3 regions of the Breoghania sp. JC706 genome follow, and region 2 is predicted to be linked to each of the others. Evidence: riboswitches for the same ligand, from Rfam matches in the RefSeq annotation. Region 2 holds a riboswitch; each other region holds the start of a gene.
What was found. Region 2 has a riboswitch for cobalamin ahead of V2L18_RS15865 (TonB-dependent receptor). Riboswitches for the same ligand answer to the same signal wherever they lie in the genome.
Positions count from the first base shown of each region.

Region 1 (3,270 bases), on a different contig from region 2:
CACGAGGACCTGAAGCCTTCCGACATCATGACGCGCGCCGCCTTCGAAAACGCCATCGTGGTCAACTCCGCCATCGGCGGGTCGACCAACGCGCCGATCCACCTCAATGCCATCGCCCGGCATCTCGGCGTGCCGCTGGAGAACGACGACTGGCAGAAGATCGGCCACCACGTGCCGCTTCTGGTCAACATGCAGCCTGCGGGCGAATATCTGGGCGAGGACTACCACCATGCCGGCGGCGTGCCGGCGGTGATCGCGGAACTGATGAAGGCGGGGATGCTGCCGCACCCGGGCGCGATCACGGCGAACGGCAAGCCGATCGGCGAGAATTGCGAGGGCGTCGAGAACCTCGACACAAGGGTGATCCGGCCGGTTTCCGACCCGCTGATGAAGGATGCGGGCTTCGTCAACCTGAAGGGCAATCTCTTCGACAGCGCGATCATGAAGACCAGCGTTATCACCCCGGAATTCCGCGCCCGCTATCTGGAAAACCCGGACGACCCGAACGCTTTCGAGGGCCGCGCCGTCGTCTTCGAGGGTCCGGAGGACTACCACGACCGGATCGAGGATCCCGCGCTCGACATCGACGAGCATTCGATGCTGTTCATTCGCGGCACGGGGCCGATCGGCTATCCGGGCGGGGCGGAAGTCGTCAACATGCAGCCGCCGGCCGCCCTCATCAAGCGCGGCATCACCGCGCTTCCCTGCATCGGCGACGGCCGGCAGTCGGGCACCTCCGGCTCGCCTTCCATCCTCAACGCGGCACCGGAGGCGGCCGCCGGCGGCGGGCTCGCGCTCCTGAAGACCGGCGACCGCGTGCGCATCGACCTCAACGCCTGTACGGCGGACATCCTCATCGACGACGCCGAGCTTGCCGACCGCCGCAGGGCGCTGGAGGAAGCGGGCGGCTTCGCCTACGCGCCGAACCAGACGCCCTGGCAGGAGATCCAGCGCGGCCTCGTCGAACAGTTCGACAAGGGCATGGTCTTGCGGCCGGCGGTGAACTACCGGGACGTCGGGAATTCCGCACCGGCTGTCGGCAGTCACGGCATTCCGGGCGTGCCGCGCGACAATCACTGAAGGGTCGCACGGTGAAGCAAGCAGATTGCTTCCCTCTCCCCCCTTGTGGGGGAGAGGGGAACAAGCGGCATGCGCATGCGCCCCTCCCAAACAAAAAGGGCCGCCCGCAACCGGACGGCCCCCTTTTTTTTTGCCATGGCAAATGTCGCGGCAGGCGTCCCGCCGCCCGGTTATGCCGCCGGCTGATAGAGCCGGGCCTGCACGAGACCGGAGCCCGACAGCCTGTCGAGCGCCTTGGCGCCCGCCAGCACGGCGAGATCGACCAGCGGTTCCACGATGATGACCGTCATGTAGGCCGCCCCGAAGGAGGCGACATTGGCCATGTTTTCCGCGCCGAAGCCCTGGCCGTAGAGCGCCCAGAAGCCGACCCAGCAGACGATGCCGCCCTGATAGGCGGTCGAAAGCGCCAGCGCCTGGGAATACTTCACGTCCTTGTAGGCGGTGGCGGCCGGGATGATGCGCCGGGCCAGGAAGCTCATCGCGTAAAGCGGCACGATCAGCGTCGTGACGTTCATGCCGTATTGCGGCAGGTCGAACGGCGCGAAGAACACGCCCTGGATGAGCAGGCCGAGCGCCAGCCCGAGGCTCGCCGGCCCCGCGCCGAAGATCAGGAAGAGCGTGGAGCCGAGGATGAGATGTACCTCGGAAACGCCGACGGGATGATGCGGCAGTACCTGGAAGAAGCAGAACACCAGCGCGGTGGTGATGACCGTGCGCGCGGCAAGCGCCGAGGCGCCGCCGATCTGCCCGATGCCGCGGCCGGTTTCACGGATGGTGTCGAGCGCCATCTTGCCGGCAAGCCCGATGGCGCCGACGCCGGTGGCGTAGCTCAAGCCGATCTTGGCGCCGTCGACGACGCCCGGTTCGATATGCATGTCGTTCCTTTCCCCGCACCCTTCGTGCGGGTCCGTGGCGCGCCGGCAAGCGGCAACGCCTGTTGAGGCCATTGTCCGGGCAGGTCTCCTGACTCACGCCTCAACGCCGGATCTCCGCCTTCCCGGGATCGATACCCAGTGGCTTCTCCTGTCGGGCTTGTCGCCCGACGGATGACAGGAGCCGGCTCCGCGTTCACAGTTGCGAGGGCAGTCACGGATCGGGCCCCCGATTGGGTCAGCCTTACCGTGTTCCCATTTAATCCCGCGGGCTTTGCCCGCATGGAACCCGAATACCCCATACTAGACCGGATTCGAGCCTCAGGGAAATCCTGTAGGCGAAGGCCACGTCGCGCCAAGCGCCAGCGACCGGTGCGCGGCGTGCAAATGCGGGCCTTCGCGGCCCGCTCTTGCCACCTCCCCCGCGCGCCCGCATAGTCGGGCTTCGGGGAAGATGACCGGGCGGGCATGGAGCCGTGAGGAGGGCGCTCTATGAACCATGTTCTCATCCTGGGAGCCGCCGGCATGATCGGCGCCCGGCTGGCCGCGCGCATTGCGGAAAACGGAACCATCGGCGGGCAGTCGGTCGACCGGCTGACGCTCGCCGACATCATCGAGCCCGCCGCTCCCGCGGCCGGCGACATCCCCGCTGCTCTTTCCGTCCAGACGCTTGCCGCCGACATTTCCGATCCGGAAACGGCCGAACGGCTCGCCGGGCTGAAGCCCGACATCGTCGTGCATCTGGCGGCCATCGTCTCCGGCGAGGCGGAGGACGATTTCGACACCGGCTACCGGGTCAATCTGGAGGGCACGCTGCGGCTTCTGGAGGCGTTGCGGGATACGGGCCACGCCCCGCGGCTGGTCTTTGCCTCTTCAATCGCGGTCTTCGGCGCCCCCTTCCCCGACCGCATTCCCGACGAACACCACCTGACCCCGCTCACCTCCTACGGCACGCAGAAGGCGATCTGCGAACTGCTGCTCGCCGACTATTCGCGAAAGGGGTTCGTGGACGCGGTGGGTCTGAGACTTCCAACCATCGTGGTCAGACCCGGAAAACCCAACAGGGCGGCCTCGGGCTTCTTTTCCTCCATCATCCGGGAGCCGCTGAACGGCGATGTGGCGATCCTGCCGGTATCAACCGAGGTTCGCCACTGGATGGCCAGCCCGCGCGCCGCGGTCGGCTTTCTCGAACATGCCGCAACCATGGACACCGAGCGCCTGCAGGGACGGCGCAACATCACGATGCCGGGAATTTCGGTGAGCGTTCAGGAGCAGATCGACACCCTGCGCGATCTGGCCGGCCAGCAGCGGGTGAAGC
Region 1 covers NZ_JBANCG010000003.1:208,464-211,733, reverse strand. Annotated here, with positions in the region: gene V2L18_RS06890 (IlvD/Edd family dehydratase) at 1-1,080, shown strand, start outside; gene V2L18_RS06885 (energy-coupling factor ABC transporter permease) at 1,251-1,955, opposite strand; cobalamin riboswitch at 2,016-2,260, opposite strand; gene denD (D-erythronate dehydrogenase) at 2,445-3,270, shown strand, end outside.
Region 1: another riboswitch for cobalamin. It lies ahead of V2L18_RS06885 (energy-coupling factor ABC transporter permease); the one in region 2 lies ahead of V2L18_RS15865 (TonB-dependent receptor).

Region 2 (3,270 bases):
GGGCCGTTTCCCGCCCCCTGCCGGGAATGGATCGAAACTTCGTTTGATTTCGCGCGAAGACCACCTTGACAGCCCCCGCCCCCGCCGACTAAATGCGCCTCACCCAAGAGACGGGGCCGTAGCTCAGTTGGGAGAGCGCGTCGTTCGCAATGACGAGGTCAGGGGTTCGATTCCCCTCGGCTCCACCATTTTTCCTTTGTTTAAAATTTTTTATGAATTCAGCGTTTTGGCGCAGTGCCGCCAGAACTAGCGTATCCGCGTTTGTACCCGGACTTGCCACTCAGTCATGCCCACTTATTGCTTCTAGCAACGCCTTTCTGGGTCGCTTATTGTAAATGCAATACTGATCAGGAGAGCAAGAAATGCGGGCGACCATGCATGCAGTGTTGGTTCTCTTGGCGATGACCACAACTGCACATCCGAGAGGACCATTGGACGAACCGGACAAACGCTTTCTTTGTATTTCCGAAGCCTCTGGTGGAATAAAGAACATAGGGGGATCATGGATAGGAACCGGATTTCAAAATGACGATAAAGTTCTGATAACTCCAACAAAGAAAAATATATTTACCGATAATCCATATGTTATATTAGATCCCGGAAAAAAACTCCCGATTACGTCGTGTAATATATATAAAGATGGGACGCAATTATATTGCGATACCTATTTTTATAATGGTTTTTTCTCAACGGAGACGCTGCGACTGCAGCTTATATATAAATTAGGTTACGCGCAGCCAGGGACCATCAACGATACTCCAAACATAACCGGTTTCAGATGCAGCCCCATTTAGCGAAGCATCTGCCCGGTGTAGCGTAGCCTACACTCCCCGCCTCCCTAGACTCCACCATTTCCTTACCCCTATTCCCTATCCGTCGATGCCTATAAGCGGCCTTCGCTTCACGGGCGCGGTGTTTTGCACCCGCGTTTCTGTACCGCGCCCTCCCTGCATCCTCACGCGTCAGGCACATATTCACAGCCCTCCTTCCGTTTGCCCCGCGAAATTGACGCGTCGCCCCCGCGCATATATGCGTAGGGACGGAACAGGTTCCGTCCTTGCGGCGGATGAAAAGGGAACGCGGTGCGACCGGGCTTCGGTCAACTCCGCGACTGCCCCCGCAACTGTAACCGGCGAGCTTCCTTTCGATATGCCACTGGCCGCGCGAGCGGTCGGGAAGGCGAAAGGCAGGCGTTGACCCGGAAGTCAGGAGACCTGCCCGTTCCGGTCACCCTTGCCAGGATACGGGGTGTGTCCAGGCGCGGTCGTCCGTAGCGGTGACAGCTGAAAAGTGTCGCCGCATGCGGAACCGGCCGAGGTGATCCTGCGCCCATCTGCGCGTTGCTCGCCCAAGTCGAGACCGTTTGCGGTTTGTCGAAAACAAACCGGCGCGCCCCGTTGGCCGTGCCGATACCGCAGGTCCGTTCATGTACAAGACCATCGCAACTGCGGGCGCCGTTGCGCTCGCGCTGACCGCTCCGGCCACGGCGCAGCAGATCGCCGACCCCGAGACGATCGAACTCGACACCATCCTCGTCACGGCCGGGCTGACGCCCGTCGACAAGGAAAAGTCCGGCCGCGCCTTCACCGTCATCACCGCGCAGGAGCTGCAGGACCAGCAGATACGCTATGTCGCCGATGCGCTGCGCACCGTGCCGGGCTTCGCCGTCTCGCGCACCGGCTCCTATGGCGGGCAGACGCAGGTGCGCGTGCGCGGCGCGGAATCGAACCATCTCCTGGTCATGATCGACGGGGTGGAAGTAAGCGAGACGGCGACCGGCGAATACGATTTCAGCGGGCTTCTTACCGATGACGTGGACCGCATCGAGGTGCTGCGCGGGCCGCAGAGCGCGTTCTGGGGATCGAACGCCACCGCCGGCGTCGTCAACATCATCACCAAGAGCGGCATCCGCAACGGCTTTGAGGGCACCGCACGCACGGAAGCCGGATCCGACGGCTCGTCGCTGGCGAGCCTCCTGATGCGCGGCGGCGGCGAGCGCTACGACATCGCCCTGTCGGCGGCACTCCGCAACACCGGCGGGTTCAACGTCTCCGACTACGGCTCGGAGGACGACGGCGACCGCAACGCCAGCCTCAACGGCAAGCTCAACATCGATCTCACCGACGCGCTCAGGCTTAACGGCACGCTGCGCTACGTCAACCGGCGCGGCGAGACCGACGCACAGGACTTCACATACGGCAGCCCCACCTATGGCGAGGTGCTCGACACCGACGACGTGACGGCGATGGAGGAGCTTTCCGGCACGCTCGGGCTGACGCACACCTCCGCCGACGGGGCATGGACGCAGAAGGCGCGGTTTTCCGGCAGCGACGCGACCCGGACGAACGAGGAGGACGGCGCGGAGACGTCGTCGACCAGGGGAAGCCGGCTCACGGCGCGCTATCAGGCGACCTACGCCTTCGACGCGCTTGCAAGCCTCGACGGGCATCATGGCCTGACGGGGGGCTACGAATGGGAGCGGGAGACGTTCCGCCCCTCCCATCTCGATCACGGCTTCAGCCGCGACGCGCATTCGCTGGTGGCGGAATACCGGGGTGAGTTCCTCGACCGGTTCTATCTGAACGGCGCCGTCCGCCACGATTTCAACGACCGCTTCGCCGATGCCACCACCTACACCGTGGCCGGCGCGTGGAAGCTGCACGAGACGGACACGCGGCTCCACGCCTCGCTCGGCACCGGCGTCACCAATCCCACCTTCTACGAGCAATACGGCTACACGCCCTCCGCCTTCATCGGCAACGCCGACCTGAAGCCTGAGGAGAGCTTCGGATGGGATGCGGGCGTGGAACAGCGGTTTCTGGACGGGCGGTTCGTCGTCGACGTGACCTATTTCAACCAGAACCTGACCAACGAGATCACCACCGTCTACGAACTCGTCGGCGGCAGCTATGTCTCCACGCCGATCAACCGCGAGGGCGAGAGCCTGCGCCAGGGCATCGAGGTGAGCGCCACCGCGCGGCTTCTCCAGCACCTGACGCTTCAGGCGAGCTACACCTACACCGATGCGAGCGAGCAGACGCAGGCGGGCGGCGACCGGCTGGAGGAACTCCGCCGGCCGAGGCACGCCGGTTCGCTCAATCTCGCCTACACCTTCCTCGATGACCGGGCGCGGGTCTTCGGCGAAGCGATCTTCAATGGCACGACGGTCGACACCGACTACACCGCCGCGATCTCAAGACGGGTCGATCTCGACGGCTACACGCTCGTCAATGCCGGCGCGCGCTACGCGATCAACGATCGCTTCGAGGT
Region 2 covers NZ_JBANCG010000007.1:128,351-131,620, forward strand. Annotated here, with positions in the region: tRNA gene V2L18_RS15855 (tRNA-Ala) at 113-188, shown strand; gene V2L18_RS15860 (hypothetical protein) at 363-794, shown strand; cobalamin riboswitch at 1,030-1,237, shown strand; gene V2L18_RS15865 (TonB-dependent receptor) at 1,427-3,270, shown strand, end outside.

Region 3 (3,270 bases), on a different contig from region 2:
CTGCTGGAGTGCAAGCGGATCCTCGATCAGGCACGCTGACGCATCGCCGGGCTCTCAATCGGTCCGGGATGGGGCAGCATGTTGCCATCTTGTCCGCAAAGTGCTGCGCAATCCTTCACCGCATCGCGCGAATCCGGACGCGTTGACCAGACTTACGCGTTGGACAGACTTGGGGGTACCGATGAAACGCACGATCCTTGCCGCGGGCGCCGCATCCCTTCTGCTCGGCTTTCTGCCCGGCGCAAGCCTTTCGGCGGCCGAGACCGTCAAGGTCACGCCGCTTGGGGGGCAGACCGGGGAGTTCTGCCGGCTCGACCGGGCGCTTCTGTTCGAGGATCCCGATGGCACGCGGCTTCTCTACGATGCGGGCATGACCGTTGCCGGGCCGGACGATCCGCGCCTCGGCGACATCGATGCGCTGCTGGTCTCCCACCTGCACGGCGACCATGTCGGCCCGCGCCGCACCAGTGCGGTGAACGCGGGAACCTGCGCCAAGCCCGATCTTTCCGTCGATGCGCGCCCGGATACAAACGTCGCCCAGATCGCGTTCGCCAAGGGCGCGAAGATCGTCACCGGCTCGGAGATGCCGGCCTTCTTCGCAGCCAAGCTGAAGGCGCTTGGTGGGGACCCGGAAAATTCCGTGCTGGCGCGCTTCGGCGGCTCGGTGAAGGTGGGGGGTGTGACGATTTCCACCGTGCCGGCAGTGCATTCCAACGGCGTTTCGCCCGATCTCATCGGCGGCGACCTTGGCAAGGCGATGGAAGCGGCCGGCATCGCCGGCTATGCGGGACCGCCGACCGGCTATATCCTGCGCTTTTCCAACGGGCTCGTGGCCTACCTGTCGGGCGACACCGGCATGACGGCGGAGCAGGAAACCGTCGTGCGCGGCTTCTACGACGCCAAGCTCGTCGTCATCAATATCGGCGACACGTTCACCACGGGCCCCAAGGAAGCGGCCTGGGTTGTCGACGAACTGGTGCACCCGGCCTCCGTCATCCCCTCGCACGCCAACGAGGAGGCGACGCAGAACGGCGAGGTCGTGAAGGGCACCCGCACCGAAGCCTTCCTGATGGCGGTGAAGGTGCCGGCCCACGTTCCGCTTTCCGGCAAGACGATGGAATTCGACGAAGGCGGCACCTGCGTGGCGGGCTGCTGAACGCAGGATACCGGGCGCGGGACGTTGAGCTTCGGGCTCCGCGCCCCGCGACGTGTCGCGCTAGGGCTTGCCGCCCCAGCGGTCGGTGAAGACGAGATCCTGAAGCGGCTGCCTGCGCCCCCAGCCGGCCAACTGAAGCTCGGGAACCTCGTAGAGTTCGCGCACGTGGCCAAGGCAGAGATAGGCGACGGGCACCACATGATCGGGCAGGGCGAGGATGCGGCCGAGGTCTTCGCCGTGGAAAATGCTCACCCAGCCTACGCCTATGCCCTCCGCGCGGGCGGCAAGCCACAGGTTCTGCACGGCGCAGACGGTGGAATAGAGATCGGTGTCGGCGTCGTGCGTGCGGCCGAGCACGACCGGGCCGTCGCGCTCGCGATCGCAGGTGACGCAGATGTTGAGCGGCGCCTCGTCGATACCCTGCAGCTTGAGCCTGGGGTAGAGCGCCCGGCGCTCGCCCTGAAACATAGCGCCGGCTTCCGCGTTGGCGCGCTCGAAGGCCTGGCGCACCGCCGCGCGCACGCCGGGATCTCGCACGAGAATGAAGTTCCACGGCTGCGAGAAGCCGACCGAGGGTGCTGCGTGCGCCGCGCCGAGAATGCGGGCAAGCGCGTCGTCATCGATCGGATGGGGCAGGAACTGGCCGCGCACATCGCGGCGTTCGTGGATGGCGCGGTAGACGGCCGCGCGTTCCTGTGCGCTGAAGGGGCCGGCCGGTTTCAGATGGTCCGGTTTCCGTTGGGCCTGGTTCGGTTGGGCCGGTTTCGATGAGGCGGGCTTTTCCGTTGGCTGCATGACATATCCCCTGTCCGACACGCCTGAGCCCTCCGACGCTGTCCGTGCGTCGGGGGCAATGTCGTCCGGCCGGTCTTCTGACTTGGCTTCGCCCCGCAGCGGCGCCTTCCCGGCCTTGGGGGCTGTTCCCCGCAAGCCAGTGGCATAAGCCGCCCGGTCCACCTCACAGCGTTGGGCACGTCACGGATTTTCACCGTGTTCCCGATTATTCCCGCCGCATCGCGCATGGGGGCACCGGACGGGCTCGTGATAAAGGGTTTCATGGTCCGGCGGAAGCGATCGATATCATTTTCGTGCCGGGTTCTGAGGCGAGGGGGTCTGAGGCGCTGGGCTCTGAGGAATGTGCGGAAGCGCTCATCCGGGCGGTCGTCTGGAAGGGCAGGCCACTTGCGTCTGCCAGGGGGAAGGTGACGGGGGAAACGTGTGGCCGCGGTGGGCCGGAAGAGAGGCATTCGCCTTCTCCCGGCCAAGCGATTTCCGCGCCGGCGAGGCGTGGACGAGAGCGAAGTCGCGTCAGATCGCGAGGTTTTCGAACTCCTCGTACAGGCGGTTGAGTTCGCTCCAGCCATTGGCCCAGGCGGTGTTGGGCGCCTTCAGCCCGAGGCTGCTGGGCAGACGGGTGATGGCGCCGGTGCCGGACGCGAAATCCGCGTATTCGCAATAGGTGGCGAACTGGTAGAGCCAGACGGCCTGATCGGTTTCCACGAGGTGGGGATACTCCTTCTGGTAAGTGTCCAGAACATTGCCCATGGCATAGGCGCCATCGGGATAATCGTTGCCGGTGATCCAGGAGGCATAGAGATTGCCGCTTTTCGGGGTGCCCATTTCATGCGCCAGCCAGTACCAAAGGTATTCGCACGGCAGCATCGCCACCAGGCAATAGGCGGGCGTCAGCAGGGATGTGACGATCTCCTCGTAGCGAACATAGATGCTCACCGCCTTCGGCGGCGCGATGCCGTCGGTGCCTTTCAGATGCCAGGTCTGCGAGAAGCTGTCGTTGTATTTCTCGTATCGTTGCTTCTTGTAGAGAAGGAACTCCCGGAGCACCGGAAATCCGTCGGCGCGGCCGGCTGCCGTACCGTAGTCCTCAGCACCGTTGTCGCAATAATAGGCGTCGGCAACGTTGTAGGCGCCATAGCTGTTCGGGTCGAGCGTGCCTTTCAGAATGCCCTGCAAGAAGGGCAGCTCATAGGTGGCCTCGGCGATCGGCTTGGCGGCATCCCACATCTTGAAGAAGAGCGAATCCGGTGCGGGTTTCGACGGATCCAGCTGGAACTTGTCGATGATGTGCTGAATATTTCCGAGGCGGCGGTTTCCAA
Region 3 covers NZ_JBANCG010000012.1:13,208-16,477, reverse strand. Annotated here, with positions in the region: gene V2L18_RS20800 (MerR family transcriptional regulator) at 1-39, shown strand, start outside; gene V2L18_RS20795 (MBL fold metallo-hydrolase) at 182-1,156, shown strand; gene bluB (5,6-dimethylbenzimidazole synthase) at 1,217-1,951, opposite strand; cobalamin riboswitch at 2,001-2,205, opposite strand; gene V2L18_RS20785 (hypothetical protein) at 2,465-3,270, opposite strand, start outside.
Region 3: another riboswitch for cobalamin. It lies ahead of bluB (5,6-dimethylbenzimidazole synthase); the one in region 2 lies ahead of V2L18_RS15865 (TonB-dependent receptor).